Regions from separate parts of the Blautia sp. HCP3S3_C4 genome, predicted to be linked through region 1. Evidence: a T-box and tRNA genes for the amino acid it is inferred to sense, from the RefSeq annotation. Region 1 holds a T-box; the other regions hold tRNA genes.
What was found. A T-box is a leader RNA that pairs with one kind of tRNA and senses whether it is charged. The one in region 1 lies ahead of thrS (threonine--tRNA ligase), so its partner is inferred to be a tRNA-Thr.
Positions count from the first base shown of each region.

Region 2: it has a tRNA-Thr gene. The T-box ahead of thrS (threonine--tRNA ligase) is inferred to sense a tRNA for this amino acid. The anticodon was not compared.
Region 3: it has a tRNA-Thr gene. The T-box ahead of thrS (threonine--tRNA ligase) is inferred to sense a tRNA for this amino acid. The anticodon was not compared.

Region 1 covers NZ_JBQHWF010000003.1:171,814-177,488, reverse strand. Annotated here, with positions in the region: gene ACTNC6_RS04420 (DUF5717 family protein) at 1-19, opposite strand, end outside; gene ACTNC6_RS04415 (transglutaminase domain-containing protein) at 215-1,024, shown strand; gene ACTNC6_RS04410 (aldo/keto reductase) at 1,141-1,884, opposite strand; T-box leader at 1,998-2,216, shown strand; gene thrS (threonine--tRNA ligase) at 2,365-4,326, shown strand; partial or broken gene ACTNC6_RS04400 (MATE family efflux transporter) at 4,431-5,675, shown strand, end outside.
Region 2 covers NZ_JBQHWF010000011.1:81,956-87,630, forward strand. Annotated here, with positions in the region: gene ispF (2-C-methyl-D-erythritol 2,4-cyclodiphosphate synthase) at 1-348, shown strand, start outside; gene cysS (cysteine--tRNA ligase) at 376-1,785, shown strand; gene ACTNC6_RS11100 (Mini-ribonuclease 3) at 1,770-2,249, shown strand; gene rlmB (23S rRNA (guanosine(2251)-2'-O)-methyltransferase RlmB) at 2,246-2,983, shown strand; gene sigH (RNA polymerase sporulation sigma factor SigH) at 3,064-3,666, shown strand; tRNA gene ACTNC6_RS11115 (tRNA-Thr) at 3,773-3,844, shown strand; gene ACTNC6_RS11120 (Uma2 family endonuclease) at 4,877-5,386, opposite strand; gene ACTNC6_RS11125 (glutamine--tRNA ligase/YqeY domain fusion protein) at 5,638-5,675, shown strand, end outside.
Region 3 covers NZ_JBQHWF010000004.1:73,972-79,646, forward strand. Annotated here, with positions in the region: gene ACTNC6_RS05405 (DUF2194 domain-containing protein) at 1-1,198, opposite strand, end outside; gene ACTNC6_RS05410 (hypothetical protein) at 1,195-1,872, opposite strand; gene ACTNC6_RS05415 (NAD-dependent epimerase/dehydratase family protein) at 2,085-4,193, opposite strand; tRNA gene ACTNC6_RS05420 (tRNA-Thr) at 4,371-4,443, opposite strand; gene glgB (1,4-alpha-glucan branching enzyme) at 4,504-5,675, opposite strand, start outside.

The sequences.
Region 1 (5,675 bases):
CTTCTATCGTCTTTTTCAAGTTGTTCACCTATATTTCCCTGTTCATCATAATTTATCACTGTCAAATAACCTTATCTGTTTATTATACACCACAACCGCAACCTGTGCAATATTTGGCTTGACCGGATGTTTTTAACCTTGCGAACACCTATCATTTCTAATATACTGATACTATAATATCAAGGTCAAAAGACCAGAAAACAGGAGGTGCTCTATGAACAAGAAAAAGTCTTTGCTTTGTCCCTGCATTGTGTTTGCATTTCTCTTTGCCTGTATAATGTTTTCCACCTTTGCCTATGCCAAAGCTGCTCCATGCAATAAATTTGAAAAAAAGGCCAGTGGAAATGTTTATTATTACGACAAAACCGGCAAACGGGTAACAGGTCTTGTCACGATCAAGGGGAAAAAGTACTATTTTGACAGCAAGGGTGTACAACAGAACGGCTGGCAGAAAATCAAGGGAAATTATTATTTCTTCCGGATCAAAAACGGGGCTCAGGCATATATGGTCACCTCCGGAAAAGTCAATCAGATTTCTCTCGCCAAAAACGGAAAAGCCAGATACAACAGCCAGGAGCTGCGTAAATTAAATGTTATGGTATATGCCAATCAGCAAATGAGACAGATCACAAAGAGAAATATGTCCATGCCTGAGAAACTCTGGATTTGTTTTCAGAAAGCCGTCAGCTACAACTATGGTGGAGCAGGCAATGATTTTGCCTACCGTTCTGCTGCTGCCAACTGGGATGTGGGCTATGCTGAAGACATGTTTTACAGAGGCAGAGGCAATTGTTTTGCATTTGCATCCGCTTTTGCCTATCTGGCCAATGCAGTGGGCTATGAAGCCAGTGTAGTTTCCTCAGGCGGGCACGGATGGGCAGAAATCAAGGGGAAGGTTTGTGACCCTGACTGGGCAAAGGTTACCAGGAACATAAAGCTTTACTATCGTATGGATTATAGCCTCAGTGGAATAAACGGAATCCCCCGATATAAAAACAACCGGGCATATGTAAAAATCGTTTAACCGAATATCCACTTGACTCTTTATAAATATTTATCCCAGTACATTGTTTCGCAACAGAAAAATCCGGACAGTCTGCCAGACTTTGCCCGGATTTTTCATTTTCTGTACATATAAAATTACTCCCGATAGTCCTCTGCACGGAAAGGAATCTCAAAGGTTCCCATAGCGTCTTTTAAATCCTCTGTGTTTCGCGGTCCATACAGTGGCAGACACTGAAAATTCTGACAGGTCAGATACCCCAGCACAGCCTGGGTAACAGAAATCCTATACTTTTCCATCAGTTTACTAATGATTCTCATATTATTCAGATTACCTTCCGCATAGTACTCTGAATTTACCACTGCTTCCCGGCCAGCTGCCAGAAGTTTATGAAAAAATCCATTGCATGCTGCAGAATAGGGCATTGCCAGATTTTGTGGATTCTCTTCATGATATCTCTGCATTTCTTTATCCATGATCACCAGAGTATCATCTGCCATAGGTTTCATCCACGGCTCCCCAATATTATATAAAGCTTCGTTTGCCACAAATCCACGGCAGCCTTTAGACGCAGCATAGACATCTGCTTCTTTCATTCTGGCTGTCGTCCAGTTGGAGCAGGCATAATAGCGAATTTTTCCCTGCTTTCTGAAATCCTCCATAATATCGATCAGTTCACTGACCGGCACATCTTCGTTGTCTCTGTGATAAAAATAAATATCAATATAATCTGTTCCCAGCACACGCAGGGATTCTTCCAGGTCATATTTCAGGCAGCTTTCACTTACTCTGGATTTATGCATATCCGGATTCGGTCCTGTCATATCCGGATGTCCGCCTTTACTCACCAGAATAACATCTAATATGTGATGCTCCCTCAAAAATCAATCCCTTACTGTTCATTCCATACTGGCTGCGGCAATGGAATTTGTAATTTAGCAATTGACAAACCTATTTTTCAAGTTTATAATCAGTGGCAGAAAAGATAAGAAAGCTTAAAACGTTGAAGAGAAGAGTAAGCTGAGGAACGTTACAGAGAGAAATGCATTCCGGTGCAAGCATTTCATCGGGAAACAGCCGAAGACCACCTCTGAGTGACTTTAATACAGTCCGGTGATTCCGTTACCATCGAATGAAGTGGTTCTGAATTATTATTTTCAGTCATTCAGAACAACCGGGGTGGAACCGCGAGTAATAATATCTCGTCCCCTACAGTATTTAACCGTACTGTAGGGGATTTTTTTATTCTTTCTTTTCCCCCTTTGCAGTACAAAATACACTGAAAGATGCTCCTCACATCCAAACAGGCAGCCGGACATCTGACAGCATACAAAGAATATATAATAAAGGAGATAATGACCATGATCGTAACATTAAAAGACGGATCAAAAAAAGAATACGCTGAAGCAAAATCAGTCATCGACATTGCTTACGACATCAGCGAAGGCCTTGCACGTGCAGCCTGTGCAGGTGAAGTAAACGGAGAAGTCGTGGACTTAAGAACAGTTCTCGACAGTGACTGCGAATTAAACATCCTGACAGCAAAAGACGAAAAAGGACTTGCAGTTCTCCGTCACACAGCATCCCATGTACTTGCCCAGGCAGTGCAGACATTATATCCAGATGCAAAGGTTGCTATCGGACCTTCTATTGACACAGGATTCTACTATGATTTCGACTGCCCTCCATTCTCCCGTGATGACCTGGATGCAATCGAAAAAGAAATGAAAAAGATCATCAAAAAAGGCGCTAAGATCGAACGCTTCACAAAATCAAGAGAAGATGCCATCGCATACTTCCAAGAAAAAAATGAACCATATAAAGTCGAACTGGTTGAAGACCTTCCTGAAGGCTCCGAAATCTCTTTCTATTCCCAGGGAGACTGGACAGACCTCTGCGCAGGTCCTCACCTTATGAGCGTAAAAGGTGTAAAAGCATTCAAGCTTCTCTCCTCTTCCAGCGCTTACTGGAGAGGCAGCGAAAAGAACGCAATGCTCACACGTATCTACGGAACCGCTTATCCTTCCAAGGACGAACTGAAAGAACATCTGGAACAGATGGAAGAAGCAAAAAGACGTGACCACAACAAGCTTGGCCGTGAAATGAAAATTTTCACAACTGTAGACGTAATCGGACAGGGACTTCCGCTTATCATGCCAAACGGTGTGATCATGATGCAGGAGCTTCAACGCTGGATCGAAGACGAAGAAGCAAAACGCGGATATATCAGAACAAAAACTCCGTTAATGGCAAAGAGCGACCTTTACAAGATTTCCGGACACTGGGATCATTACAAAGACGGTATGTTCGTTCTCGGTGATGAGGAGACTGACAAGGAAGTATTTGCGCTTCGTCCTATGACATGCCCATTCCAGTACTATGTATACAAAGCAGAACAGCACAGCTATCGTGATCTGCCTCTTCGTTACGGCGAAACATCCACTCTGTTCCGTAATGAGGATTCCGGAGAAATGCACGGTCTGACACGTGTACGTCAGTTCACAATCTCCGAGGGGCATCTGATCGTAAGACCTGACCAGATGGTTAAAGAATTCAAAGACTGTATCGCACTTGCACAGTACTGCCTGCAGGTTCTCGGCGTGGAGGAAGACGTAACCTATCATCTTTCCAAATGGGATCCGAACAACAGAGAGAAATACATCGGTGATGCAGAAGTGTGGAATCAGACAGAAGCTCATATCCGCCAGATGCTTGAAGAACTGAACATTCCGTTTACAGAGGATGTTGGAGAGGCTGCTTTCTACGGACCTAAGGTTGATATCAACGCAAAGAACGTATACGGAAAAGAAGATACAATGATCACAATTCAGTGGGATGCTCTTCTTGCTGAACAGTTCGACATGTATTATATCGACGAAAACGGCGAAAAACAGCGTCCATACATCATCCATCGTACATCCATGGGATGCTATGAGAGAACACTGGCATGGCTCATTGAGAAATATGCAGGCATGTTCCCAACATGGCTCTGCCCGGAACAGGTTCGTGTAATCCCGATTTCCGAGAAATTCCACGACTATGCTGCCAAAGTTGAAGCTCAGTTAAAAGAAAACGGAATCCGCTGCTCTGTTGACCAGCGTTCCGAAAAGATGGGTTACAAGATCCGTGAAGCACGTCTTGCAAGAGTTCCATACATGCTCATTGTTGGTGCCAAAGAGGAAGAAGAAGGCAAGGTTTCTGTAAGAAGCCGTTATCTTGGCGACGAAGGAATGAAAGACCTTGGCGAATTCCTTGCATCCATCAAAGAAGAGATCAAAAATAAGACAATCCGCAAGATTGAGGTTCAGGAAGAAAATAAATAAAGCCTGATAGACCATCCCTCTGACTGTCACATATTCCGAAAACCGTTTATGTGGTACTGTCAGAGGGATTTTTCATAATATTATCAGACAGGAGGTTATCATCCATGCAGGATAACAAAAATTTTCTGGGCACAGAACCTGTTGGAAAGCTTCTTTTAAAGCTATCCATTCCAACAGTGATCGCCCAGCTTATCAACATGCTTTATAACATTGTAGACCGTATTTATATCGGCCACATCCCGGGGGAAGGCAGCCTGGCACTTCAGGTGTGGGAGTCTGTATGCCCATCATCATAATCGTCTCCGCATTTGCGGCACTGGTCAGTTCCGGCGGTGCACCAAGGGCTTCTATTTATATGGGAAAACAGGATAATGAATCTGCTGAGAATATATTAGGTAACTGTTTTATTCTTCAGATTATTATCTCTGTTATCCTCACTGCCATTTTACTGATCTGGGGCAGAGATTTATTGCTGGCTTTTGGCGCCAGTGAAAACACCATCAGTTATGCAACCGACTATATGCATATTTATGCTTTTGGTACCTTGTTCGTACAGTTAACCCTTGGTATGAATGCATTTATTACTGCACAGGGATTTACCACATTTTCCATGGTTTCCGTCCTGATCGGTGCTGTCTGTAATATCGTTCTGGATCCTGTGTTTATCTTTGTTTTTCATATGGGGGTACGTGGTGCTGCACTGGCAACTGTTATCTCACAGGCGATTTCCACACTCTGGGTAGTTTCATTCCTCTGCAGCAAAAAGACACTGCTTCACCTCAAGAAAAAGCATCTCCACCTGGAGGCAAAGGTCATTCTTCCCTGTATCGCGCTGGGACTTGCTGCTTTTATCATGCAGTCAAGTGAAAGTATTGTAACTGTTTGCTTTAATTCATCCCTGCTTCGGTACGGCGGTGATATTGCAGTGGGAGCCATGACCATCCTGACCAGTGTTATGCAGTTTGCCATGCTTCCTCTTCAGGGAATCGCGCAGGGAGCACAGCCAATTTCCAGTTATAATTACGGTGCCAAAAATGCAGACAGAGTAAAGAAAACTTTTCGTTTGCTTCTGATCACCTGTCTGTCATATTCTGTACTCCTCTGGGCTGCTGTACAGCTTGTTCCCATAGTATTTGTAAGCATTTTTACTGCTGATACAAATCTTATTGGATTTACTGCACCAATGCTGAAGATTTATCTGGGTGGTCTGTTCCTCTTCGGTATCCAGATTGCCTGTCAGATGACCTTTACCTCACTTGGAAAGGCAGTAAACTCTATTATTGTTGCTGTTGTCCGTAAGTTTGTACTGCTGATCCCGCTGATCTATATTATGCCTCATATGATATCTG
Region 2 (5,675 bases), on a different contig from region 1:
GATGCACTTCTGGGAGCTGCTGCACTGGGCGATATCGGAAAACATTTTCCGGATACAGACCTTGCATATAAAGGAATTTCCAGTATTCTGCTGCTGGAACATGTGACGAAGCTTTTGAGAGAGCACCATTATGAGATCGGAAATATAGATGCAACGATCATTGCACAGAAACCAAAGATGGCACCTCATATTCCACAGATGAGAGCCAATATGGCAAAAGCAATGGGAATCAATGAGTCTCAGCTGAACATTAAGGCCACTACAGAGGAAAAACTGGGATTTACGGGAAGAGAAGAAGGAATTGCATCTCAGGCGATCTGTCTTCTTAATGAAAGAAAAGAGAGTTAATGATAGAGAAAACTGGAGGAATAAAACATGAAACTTTTTAACACACTGACACGTAGAAAAGAAGAATTTGTACCTCTTGAAGAGGGAAAAGTTCGTATGTATGTCTGCGGTCCGACTGTATACAACCTGATCCATATCGGAAATGCACGTCCGATGATCATCTTCGATACCGTACGCCGATATATGGAATACAAAGGATATGAAGTAAACTATGTTTCCAATTTTACAGACGTAGATGACAAGATCATCAAGAAAGCAATTGAAGAGGGCGTAAGCGCACAGGAAATTTCCGAGCGTTATATTGCAGAGTGTAAGAAAGATATGGATGGCATGAATGTAAAACCTGCCACAACCAATCCACAGGCAACACAGGAAATCGACGGAATGATCAGTATGATCCAGACTCTGGTTGATAAGGGATATGCTTATCCGGCAGCAGACGGTACTGTTTATTTCAGAGTTAAGAAGTTCAAAGAATATGGCAAACTTTCGCACAAGAACCTGGATGATCTGCAGTCCGGCTTCCGTTCTCTGCAGGTATCCGGTGAAGACCAGAAAGAAGATCCACTGGATTTTGTTCTCTGGAAACCGAAGAAAGAGGGAGAACCATCCTGGCCTTCACCATGGTGTGACGGACGTCCGGGATGGCATATTGAGTGTTCTGTTATGGCGAAAAAATACCTTGGTGATGAGATTGATATCCATGCAGGCGGAGAAGACCTGATCTTTCCTCACCATGAAAACGAGATTGCACAGAGTGAATGCTGCAACGACAAAATCTTTGCAAAATACTGGATGCACAATGCATTCTTAAATATTGATAACAGAAAAATGTCCAAGTCTCTTGGAAACTTCCGTACTGTTCGCGAGATCAGTGAACAGTATGACCTGCAGGTGCTTCGTTTCTTCATGCTGAACGCACATTACAGAAGTCCGCTGAATTTCAGCGCAGATCTGATGGAAGCTGCAAAGAATGCATTAGAACGTATCACAGATGCAGCAGCAAACTTAAAGGACAGAAAAGCAGCAGCACAGACAGAAACTGCAACAGATGTAGAGAAAGAACTGCTTGCACAGGCACAGGAATTCGTAAAGAAATTTGAAGAAGCTATGGATGATGATTTCAACACAGCAGATGCACTGGCAGCCATTTTTGAATTGGTTAAATTTGCAAATACAAATGTATCAGAGGCAAGTTCCACAGAATTTGCAGGAGCACTTCTTGACACAATGGTGAAATTATGCGATGTACTTGGTCTGAAGGCTGTGAAAACAGAAGAAATCCTTGATAAAGAAATCGAAGACCTGATCGCAGAGCGTCAGGAAGCAAGAAAAGCAAAGAATTTCGCAAGAGCAGATGAGATCAGAGATGAGCTTCTGGCTAAGGGAATCATCCTTAAGGATACCCGCGAGGGAGTAAAATGGAAACGAGCTTAAATGATATGAGTGAAACAAACGGACTTAATGAAGAGAATTTGAGTAGTTTGAAAGGCATGCTTCATCAGTTGTTTCATTTGGAAGATAAAGACTTGCGAACCTATTCTCCGCTGACATTGGCGTATATCGGAGATGGCGTCTATGAACTGGTAATCCGCACGATCCTTGTAAAAAAAGGCAATTGTCCGGTGAACCAGCTTCACAGAAAAGCCAGCAGTCTGGTTAAGGCAGGAACCCAGTCTTCCATGATGGAAGTGATTGAACCCATGCTCACAGAGGAGGAACACAGCGTTTACAGAAGAGGAAGGAATGCTCATTCTCCTACAATGGCCAAACATGCAACCATGGCAGACTACCGCAGGGCAACAGGGTTTGAAGCTCTGATGGGCTATTTATATTTAAAAGATGATTTCAGCAGGATCATAGAACTGGTCCGTGCAGGGATCGGAGAGGATAAGATATGAGTGAACAGATAGAAGGACGCAATGCGGTTCTGGAAGCCTTTCGTTCCGGCAAATGTGTAGATAAGCTTTTTATCCTGGACGGATGCCAGGACGGACCGGTCCGCACTATTGCCAGAGAGGCAAGAAAAAAAGATACGATTATTAACTATGTGGCAAAAGAACGTCTGGATCAGTTAAGCGAGACAGGCGCACATCAGGGCGTAATCGCTCAGGTGGCAGCCTATGAATATGCAAGTGTAGAAGATATTCTTGCGAAGGCAAAGGAAAAAGGAGAAGATCCCTTTATCTTTATCCTGGATAATATTGAGGATCCTCATAATCTTGGTGCGATCATCCGTACAGCAAACCTTGCAGGTGCACATGGGGTGATTATTCCCAAGAGAAGAGCAGTTGGCCTGACTTCCACAGTTGCCAAGACTTCAGCAGGTGCATTAAACTATACACCTGTTGCAAAAGTTACCAATCTGGGACATACCATCGATGAACTGAAAGAACAGGGCATGTGGTTCGTATGTGCAGATATGGGCGGTGAAACCATGTACAATCTTAACCTGACAGGTCCGATCGGCGTAGTGATCGGCAATGAAGGTGAAGGTGTAAGCAGACTGATCCGTGAGAAGTGTGATTTCGTGGCATCTATTCCTATGAAGGGTGACATTGATTCCCTCAATGCATCTGTGGCAGCCGGAGTACTTGGATATGAGATTGTACGTCAGAGACTGCAGAAGAAATAAAATTATTCCACAATATTGTTATGTTATAAGAAGCCCTCTGGGCGAATGATAGAGATTTTCAGAAAAACGGAAGGGTTAAATTGATGAAACAGTATGACGGAATTAAAGATGAAGAATTAATTTCCCATTTCAAAAACGGGGAATCAGAAATCCTCGACTATCTGATGGAAAAATACAAGAACATGGTCCGCAAGAAAGCAAGGACCATGTTCCTGATAGGTGGGGAGAACGATGATTTGATACAGGAAGGTATGATCGGACTGTTTAAGGCAGTCCGCGATTACCAGCCGGACAGAGATGCTGCATTTCAGACCTTTGCCAGTATATGTGTGGACAGACAGATCTACAACGCCATCCAGAGTTCCAACAGGCAGAAACACCAGCCGCTGAATTCCTATATTTCTCTCAGCGAACAGGATGGGGAAAATGAAGAACATCTTGGAGATAACTGGGGAGAGAACCCGGAGTCTATTATTATTGACCAGGAGAATGTCCAGGATCTGGAGCAGGAGATAACAGCAACGTTAAGTCCAATGGAGAACCAGGTTCTTGAATATTATCTGGCAGGAAACGGATACGGAGAGATTGCCCGGATCATGGGAAAAACACCCAAGTCCATAGATAATGCATTACAGCGCATCCGAACCAAAATCAGAGAGCAGTTGGAGCAATATCAAAAATAGAAAGATATCAGTATAAAATAAAAATCAAAAAGTTAAAAAATAGGGATTGACAATACAAACAAGTTCTGGTAATATATTCAACTGTGAGCGGTAAATCCGACACAATGCTGATGTGGCTCAGAGGTAGAGCACTTCCTTGGTAAGGAAGGGGTCACGGGTTCAATTCCCGTCATCAGCTTGCTAAGAATGGCTTATTTACTGGGTTTGTGAGGTGCCAGTAAATCAAAGTTACTCAAAAAGTTACTCAAGATAATCAGGACATAGGTTCTGATTATTTTTTTGTGCAATTTGCAGTTCCGGGATACTGCTCAGAATTGCAGTTTTTGTACTGAGACTCTTCCTATTCCTGAAATAATGATTTTAGGATGATATACTCGAATAAACCCAGTATTATTTTATAAACTTCTAAGAACTGTTTGTACTTCCAGAATGACAAGAGATATGTTATACTTACAGTGTTGTCCAACCGATACCCGGCAACACTAACCTGGCAGTTTCTTGTCTGCCATAAAAAATAAGAAGAAGCCCCCAGTATTCGCACTACTGAGGGCTTCATTCTTTTTGTCTACATGGACTTGCTATTTCTTTTCGCCTACTGGCATTATAGCATATGCAGATCAGGAAATCAATATGCAAGTGATTCTGAAACATTCTGAAACAAATAAAAAAGAGTAAACTATCTCCCTGGTTTATGCCTTATTTTTCAAAAATGGCTCAGTTGATAGGTTTATTCTTTTTAGCAGTCTGCATCCATGTCTATTGCTGGTGTACCGACAAGTTGATTTCTCGAACAATCTTGCGTCTAAATTTCTTATTTCCGCGTTGTCGTCGGTCACCGTAGCCACCGCTACGCCTCCTTCCTCCGCCTTGAAATAAGAAAATTTATCCTGCAAGATTGTTTCAAGAATCAACTTGTCGGCACACTAGTACATCGTTTCGTAAATAACTATACCAATCGCGTAGGATGCGGATTCGAGTGTGCTGGTATAAAAACGCAGGCGTAGCGGGCTACGCTGAGGCTTTTAGACCTGTGCAATCGGATTCGCAGACAAGTGAGTGGTATAGTTATTTCGAAAACGATGTACTAGTTTTGCAATGGAATGCGAAAAGGAATCGAAGGGAGCGTATTTATATTTCCTATGATTCTACGAAACAGAAGAAACGTATTATCAAAAAAGAGCAGATGCAGCAGCACCTACTCTTTGTAGTGTTAATATTCACCAATGTCGAACAGCTCGTCAAAGGTTATCTTCAGATTCGGAAACATAACCAGATGTAAATCTTCTTTATTCTGGGCTGTGACAGTCTTATAAAGATACGGATAACCAGTGCCATCTTCTTTGAAATCGAAGAGATAAATCTCTACAGATTTTTTTCTCCAGTCAACGATCCAATACTCAGAGACGCCGACCTTGCAATAAATATCCATCTTTTCATGTCGATCATATTCTTCTGTGGCATTGGACAAAACTTCCATCACAAAGCGGGGAATGCCAGTGAAAGAAATGTTCTTACGGTCTCTCAGGTTACAGATGATTGATACGTCAGGAATGATTACTTTATCATCATTTTCACGCCATTCATACTGAACACCATCACCAAAGACACGACATAAGCTGTCTTTGATTTGGCTGCCGATCTTGATAACAAAGTTATTGATAACCATAGAATGTTCCAGGTAAGTTTTACTTAAATCTTCAATTGGTAGTGCATTACTCATATTGCCGCACCTCCTTGATATGTTGATATAATTATAATATTTTGCAAGATGTTAGTCAAGGATATGAGCTGCTGAAAGAGAGTGCAGATGAGTCTGAGAAATATAAGGCCTGTCACTGTTGTGTAAACGGTTGACAGATGGAATTTCCAATGATAATATAAATTCATTCGACATAAAAAATATTCAGTTGTATTTTTTATATATAGATGTGTGAAAAAACAGTATAAAATACGACAACAGGAGGGAAAAAGATGGAGAACGAAACAGTTTCCAAAAATTTTATTGAGAA
Region 3 (5,675 bases), on a different contig from region 1:
CTTTTCCAAACCGTATCAGCTCTGTCATGGCTTTTTTCATTGCATCATAGCTTTCCCATGTTTTATATGGAAGGATATTTGCATAATCCACATTTGACAGGCTCAATGGCTGATGATTATATCCATGATATCCCAGTTCTCCTCCCTGATGAAGCAGCATATTCCCAAAATACTGAAATCTCTGCACATCTTCCTGTTCCACAACATCTCCGGACACATCATCCTCATAATTATCAATAATAACACCTGTATATTTCACACCGTGTTCCTCTGCCATATCCAGCATATCCGGCCACCAGATATTTGTATAAAACTCTTTGATGCTGAGACCATAATCACGTTTGATATATGTTCCGTCTCCACTCGGTACAGGAGATGGAAAATCATCCAGATAGAATACAGATCCATTAAGCACCGGGTAAACCATCACATCTGTCAGCAGGCTATAGGATGCCGCAAAAAATCCTCTTGTGGCTTTTTCACATAATCCAAAATTGTCAACTACAAATTTACCTTTTCCATAACTGTTTTCCCAGATAAGCGGAACCTTCTTTTCATCATCTGTCCATGCATAAACCTTCGCCGTTTCTCCAACACTTACTTCCCATGCTGAATCATATGCGTCCGGAATCTGGAAAGATCTTCCCCCTCCAATCATGAAATCATCATCAATATAGATTTTATCTACCAGAACATTTTCATAATCAGAGTCTGTAATTCCCAATTTCTGCTCAATGATCGAAACATATGTATCCTTCTGAAGTGTTAACGCAAAAAGAACACTACCTCCACTTTCTACCCAGTTTCCAATCTTTATAACTGTATCCTTTAATGGATTCAGATCCGACATCAGTACTACTATTGTTTCATAACCTGAAAAATCAGGAACTTCATTTTTTCTGACATCTATCATATCCGCTCCTGTTTTCATATCCATGAAAATTCTTTCAAACTGTTCCCATGCCACCACACTGTCTGCCTGACTGCTGTCCATCAGCACCAGACAACTGCTCTCAATATTTTTGACTGCCTGTGTTTCAGTTACAACCGTATCCCTGTCCAGATATGCATTCTTCTTAACATCTGCCTGATACTGAATTCCTGAACGCTCTGTCCAAAGCACCACACTGATTGCCAGAAAAACTCCCAGAATAACAGTCAGACCCTTAAATCGAAAAGACTGTAAATATTTTATCATTCCTGCCAAAAAGCCAATGCCTCCTTTCCTTTCGCCGACAGGTAAATATGTTCCTGCTGAATCTGCTCTAATGTTTCCTTTAATTCTTTCCCCTGTTTCAGTTCTACGTAATATCTGATCCTGAGTATCCAGTATTCTTCATTTCTGTGCCACTTCTTATCCATTCTTTCCAGACTTTTAAGAACCTGTTCATACTCCTTCATCTGCATTTGATTCTCAGTCAGACATACATATGTATGAAGATCTTCTTTAAATTTCAGTTTTTTCTTCAGAAGTTTTATATATTGATTTCTTTGCACCAGTTCCATCTGTCCTTCCAGAAGTCCCTGAGATAAATACTCCTGAAGGAAATCACAGTACTCTGAAATAAGCTGTTGATTTTCCGGTTCTTTTACATATCTGTATTCTATCTTCTGCAGTCTGCTTTCATATTCCTTAGACAGCTCTACCATTCCTGTGATCGCATAATGCACAACCTCTACATCGTCATTCATCCTTGCCTGTTTAAGCATATCGATGTAATTCTCCGGATCATCATTCAATACATTCATAATCAGATCACGCCTCATAGCGGCCTCATCAATAAGAAGCACTTCCTCCAGTGGCACAATATTTCTGTCACTTTCTTCTTTCGGTGCTATAATGCTCCTGTAAATTTCTTCATTGATCTTCATTTTTTCTATTCCAATTTCACGCTTTTTATCCTGGTGAAAAAATATCTGGAAATGCAGAAGCAATACACAGATCATACCCCATACCGGTACAAAGATCACAGGTAATATGAGATACCTCTTCACCTTCAGTAAATGGGAGTTTATTCCTGTCCATACTAAAACACAACAGATAATATGGAATATAATAAAAACAACCCCTGTTATATTCTGTATCATTCTTCAGCTACCCTGCTTTCGTTACGGGTGTCAATCACTCTGCAATGAAGTCCGTTCTTTTCGAGCCTTTCAATTACTATCGGTAACATGGCATCATCCACCTGTGACAGGATCAGATAAAGTTGTCCATCCTCCGATATTCCCAGTATGTCATTCTCTCTGATTTTATTTTTTAATATCCTGTCTGTTTCCTCCAGTGTCATTTCCGGATTTTCAATCTGCAGCAGAGCATATGATCCTATTTTCTGTTCTTTTATGGAATGAAATAACTTCAGCCTTTCCATAAAATACTCTGTTTTTAATATATGAGTTCCTTCCAGATATTCCCTGTCTCTGACTGCTTCCTGATATTCCAGTGCACGCAGCAGAGAGACTTCTACCAGACCGCATAAAATTTTGATAAGATTCAGATAATACAATGTCATCTGACTACTGGCTGCATCCTGAATAAATACCAGCATTACAAGTTCTCCATTTCTCTTTATCCCTGCGATATATGCCGGATATCCGGCAAGCAGTTCCCTGTTTCTCCAGACCTCACCCTTTTCCAGCGTTTCTACCGCATTCTGATACTCTTCAATCCTTATAGAATTCGGCATTTTTCTGCGAATTTCAGGTGATGACACTTCCATCCTCCCAAAACGTTTCCATGAATCCAGTGAATAAAGTACAATTGTATGATTTTCCAGAACATCTTCCATTACCCTTATGGTTTCCATAAACAGTTTCTGAGGCTGTATCACATCCAGCTTTCTTGTTATATCAAAAATTTTTCCAAAGCTGTCCCTGCTTCCGAGAATCTGCTTCTTATATTGTCTTTTATCCTGAAGGGTCTCCTGATACATTTCCTGCATAAAGAAAAATTTTTCCTTGATCAGTCTGTTTTCTTTTGTTACAAATTCTATATCCTCTTTATTCTTCAGCCTTATATAACCACAGACAGCACCTGCGGCAAAATAAAAAATAAATGGAATCCAGTTGGAAGCCTCATAAAACAAAGTATATATGTTTACATTCTCCTGCCTGTATGCTGCAATCAAAGAACAAGTTTCCAACGCAGCTGCTGATATTCCATAATTAATTCCATAAAGACTTCCCATGAATACAATAAATACAAGTCTCAGGTCAATCATTTTAAACTGAGCATAGGTTCCTGTATATCTGTTTAGAAATTCAAATAAAATAAATCCTGAGATCAATTCCAGAATGTGGACCACCAAAGTATTTTTCGATATCCAATTCCTGATATTTGCAAAATGCCCGGAATCTGAATCTGATAATTTTTTATACTCCTGATACATCCCGGGAATATCTTCAAAAACAGATATCTTTGGAAACCACCCATATTCCTGTCTTATAATCTGATCATCCGGCTGTACTTTATAAATCTGACCGCTGTTCTGATATCTTATATCCAGTTTACCGGGAATTGTCTTTCTGATTTCTTTTTCCAGATCACTGAAATTCTGCCTGAAACAATCCGGAACATTCAGACAGCGTTCTTTTCCCCAATTGTCATATACTTTATAAAGCAGTTCTGCCAGATCATCCATACATAGAAAATAAATATTTTGTTCCGGTGATTCCTCAAAAACAATTTTTCCGCTTTCTTCTGCCTCTGTAAACAGCTTATAAAAAAAGTCCTGTGTGTATACCGCTGAATATAAATGAGGAATTCTCAGAATCTTGGTGTTTATCTGATACATATTTCCATATTCCATAACTACATTTTCTGCTGCGGATACCAGAAGTGTTTTCCCACTTGTAATATTATAAATGCTCTCCTGCCCGGTCAGATACAACATCATTATTTCCTTATTCTTTTTGCATAACTGAAGTATCTGTCTCAGTTGTTCCAGTTCTCCGGTCATCCTTCCATGCATGGTCAGATAATTGGAAAAATAAATAATTCTTTCAAACTCATATGTTTCGAAAATCTCTTTCAGTTCTTTCTCATCTTTTATGAACGGACAAGATAATATATTCTTTTTTCGATTTGATTTCAGCATCTCATTTCCCAGTACAACTACATCACATTCAGGAAATGATTCTTCTATAAAAGTTTCTGTTACATATCCTGTATTTCCTGCCAACAATACTTCCATATTTATTCACCTCAATAAAGTGAAGTATAACAAAGTTATTTCTTCTTTTCAATATCAGTATCAACGCCTTTTTTGACATAATCACAACCGCCGGCTTAGCAGGTGATTATTTGTTTGCCCTAACAAAAAAAGCTCCAAATCCTCAATTCATAAGGATTCAGAGCTATTTGAACATCAAGCTGAAAATGAGACTTGAACTCACGACCCCTTCATTACGAGTGAAGTGCTCTACCGACTGAGCTATTTCAGCTTATGCTGTCATCTGTCAGAAAATAACGGTTCCGACAGCCACAGCATTTAGTTTATAATATTATTTATTTTCTGTCAAGTCCTTTTTAGCTGGTTTTTGGGGTGTGGTCTTTGTCACCTTTGGCGCTTCTTTTGGTGCTCTTTTTGTCACTTTTTTTGTCGCCGGTTTTACTACCGTCTTTACATCAGCTTTTGTTTTCGCTGCAGCCTTACGTACAGTTCTCGCCTTGGTAATCGACTTCTTGATCTGACCTTCTGCTGCTTTCTCCTCTTTCGGCTCTTCTTCCGGTGTACAGGTAAAGATTGCCACCCCAAGTGCAGGAAGTTTCACTGTAATAGAATATTCTCTCTCATCGCACTCTGCCTTCTTCGCTACTTTCACTCTTCCATTAACTACACCTTCCCCGCCATATTTCTTATCATCACTGTTAAAGATTTCTTTATATTTACCGGCAAAAGGTACTCCAACCTGATAATTCTCGTAGGGGATTGCCGCGAAATTGCAGACAGCCAGAATAGTTTCTTCCGGTTTCTCTGTCTTTCTCATGAATGCGATCACATTCTCCTCATACTTCATCAGCTGAACCCATTCAAATCCATCATACTCGTCATCCATCTGATAAAGTGCCGGATGAGCCAGATACATATTATTAAGGTCTTTGACAAAAACTTCCAGTTCTTTTGGCATGTCTTTATCCGGCGCCATCATCTTGCATCCCGGGTGAAGCATCATATAGGCGTATGCTTCTCTGATCTGCGCACTCTTCTGTGCTTCTGTTCCCGGCAGTTTCTCTGCAAAATCCTTCAAAGTGCCAACATCCCTGGTGCCAAGGGTCAGAATATAATGTTCACAGTATGCATAAAGCAAAGAAACTGTCAGCTGATCATGGTAATTCTTTCTCTCAATGGGATCCTTACTCAGGTATTCCAGGAGATCTTTTGTCCATCCGCCACTCCATTTATAATCAAATCCAAGATGGTCATTTACCACACTGTCCGTCAGCTCCGGCCAGAGTCCGTCCTCCTGGGCAATAAGAAGGATACCAGGATTTCTCTGTTTGATCACAGAATTCAGATGTTTCAGAAATTCCAATGCATCCAGGTTCTCATTTGTGCCATATATATTTGGTGTCCACACTCCAGGATTTCTGCCATAATCCAGGTACAGCATAGCATCTACATCATCCATGCGCAGACCGTCCACATGATAAACCTCTGTCCAGAAACATGCAT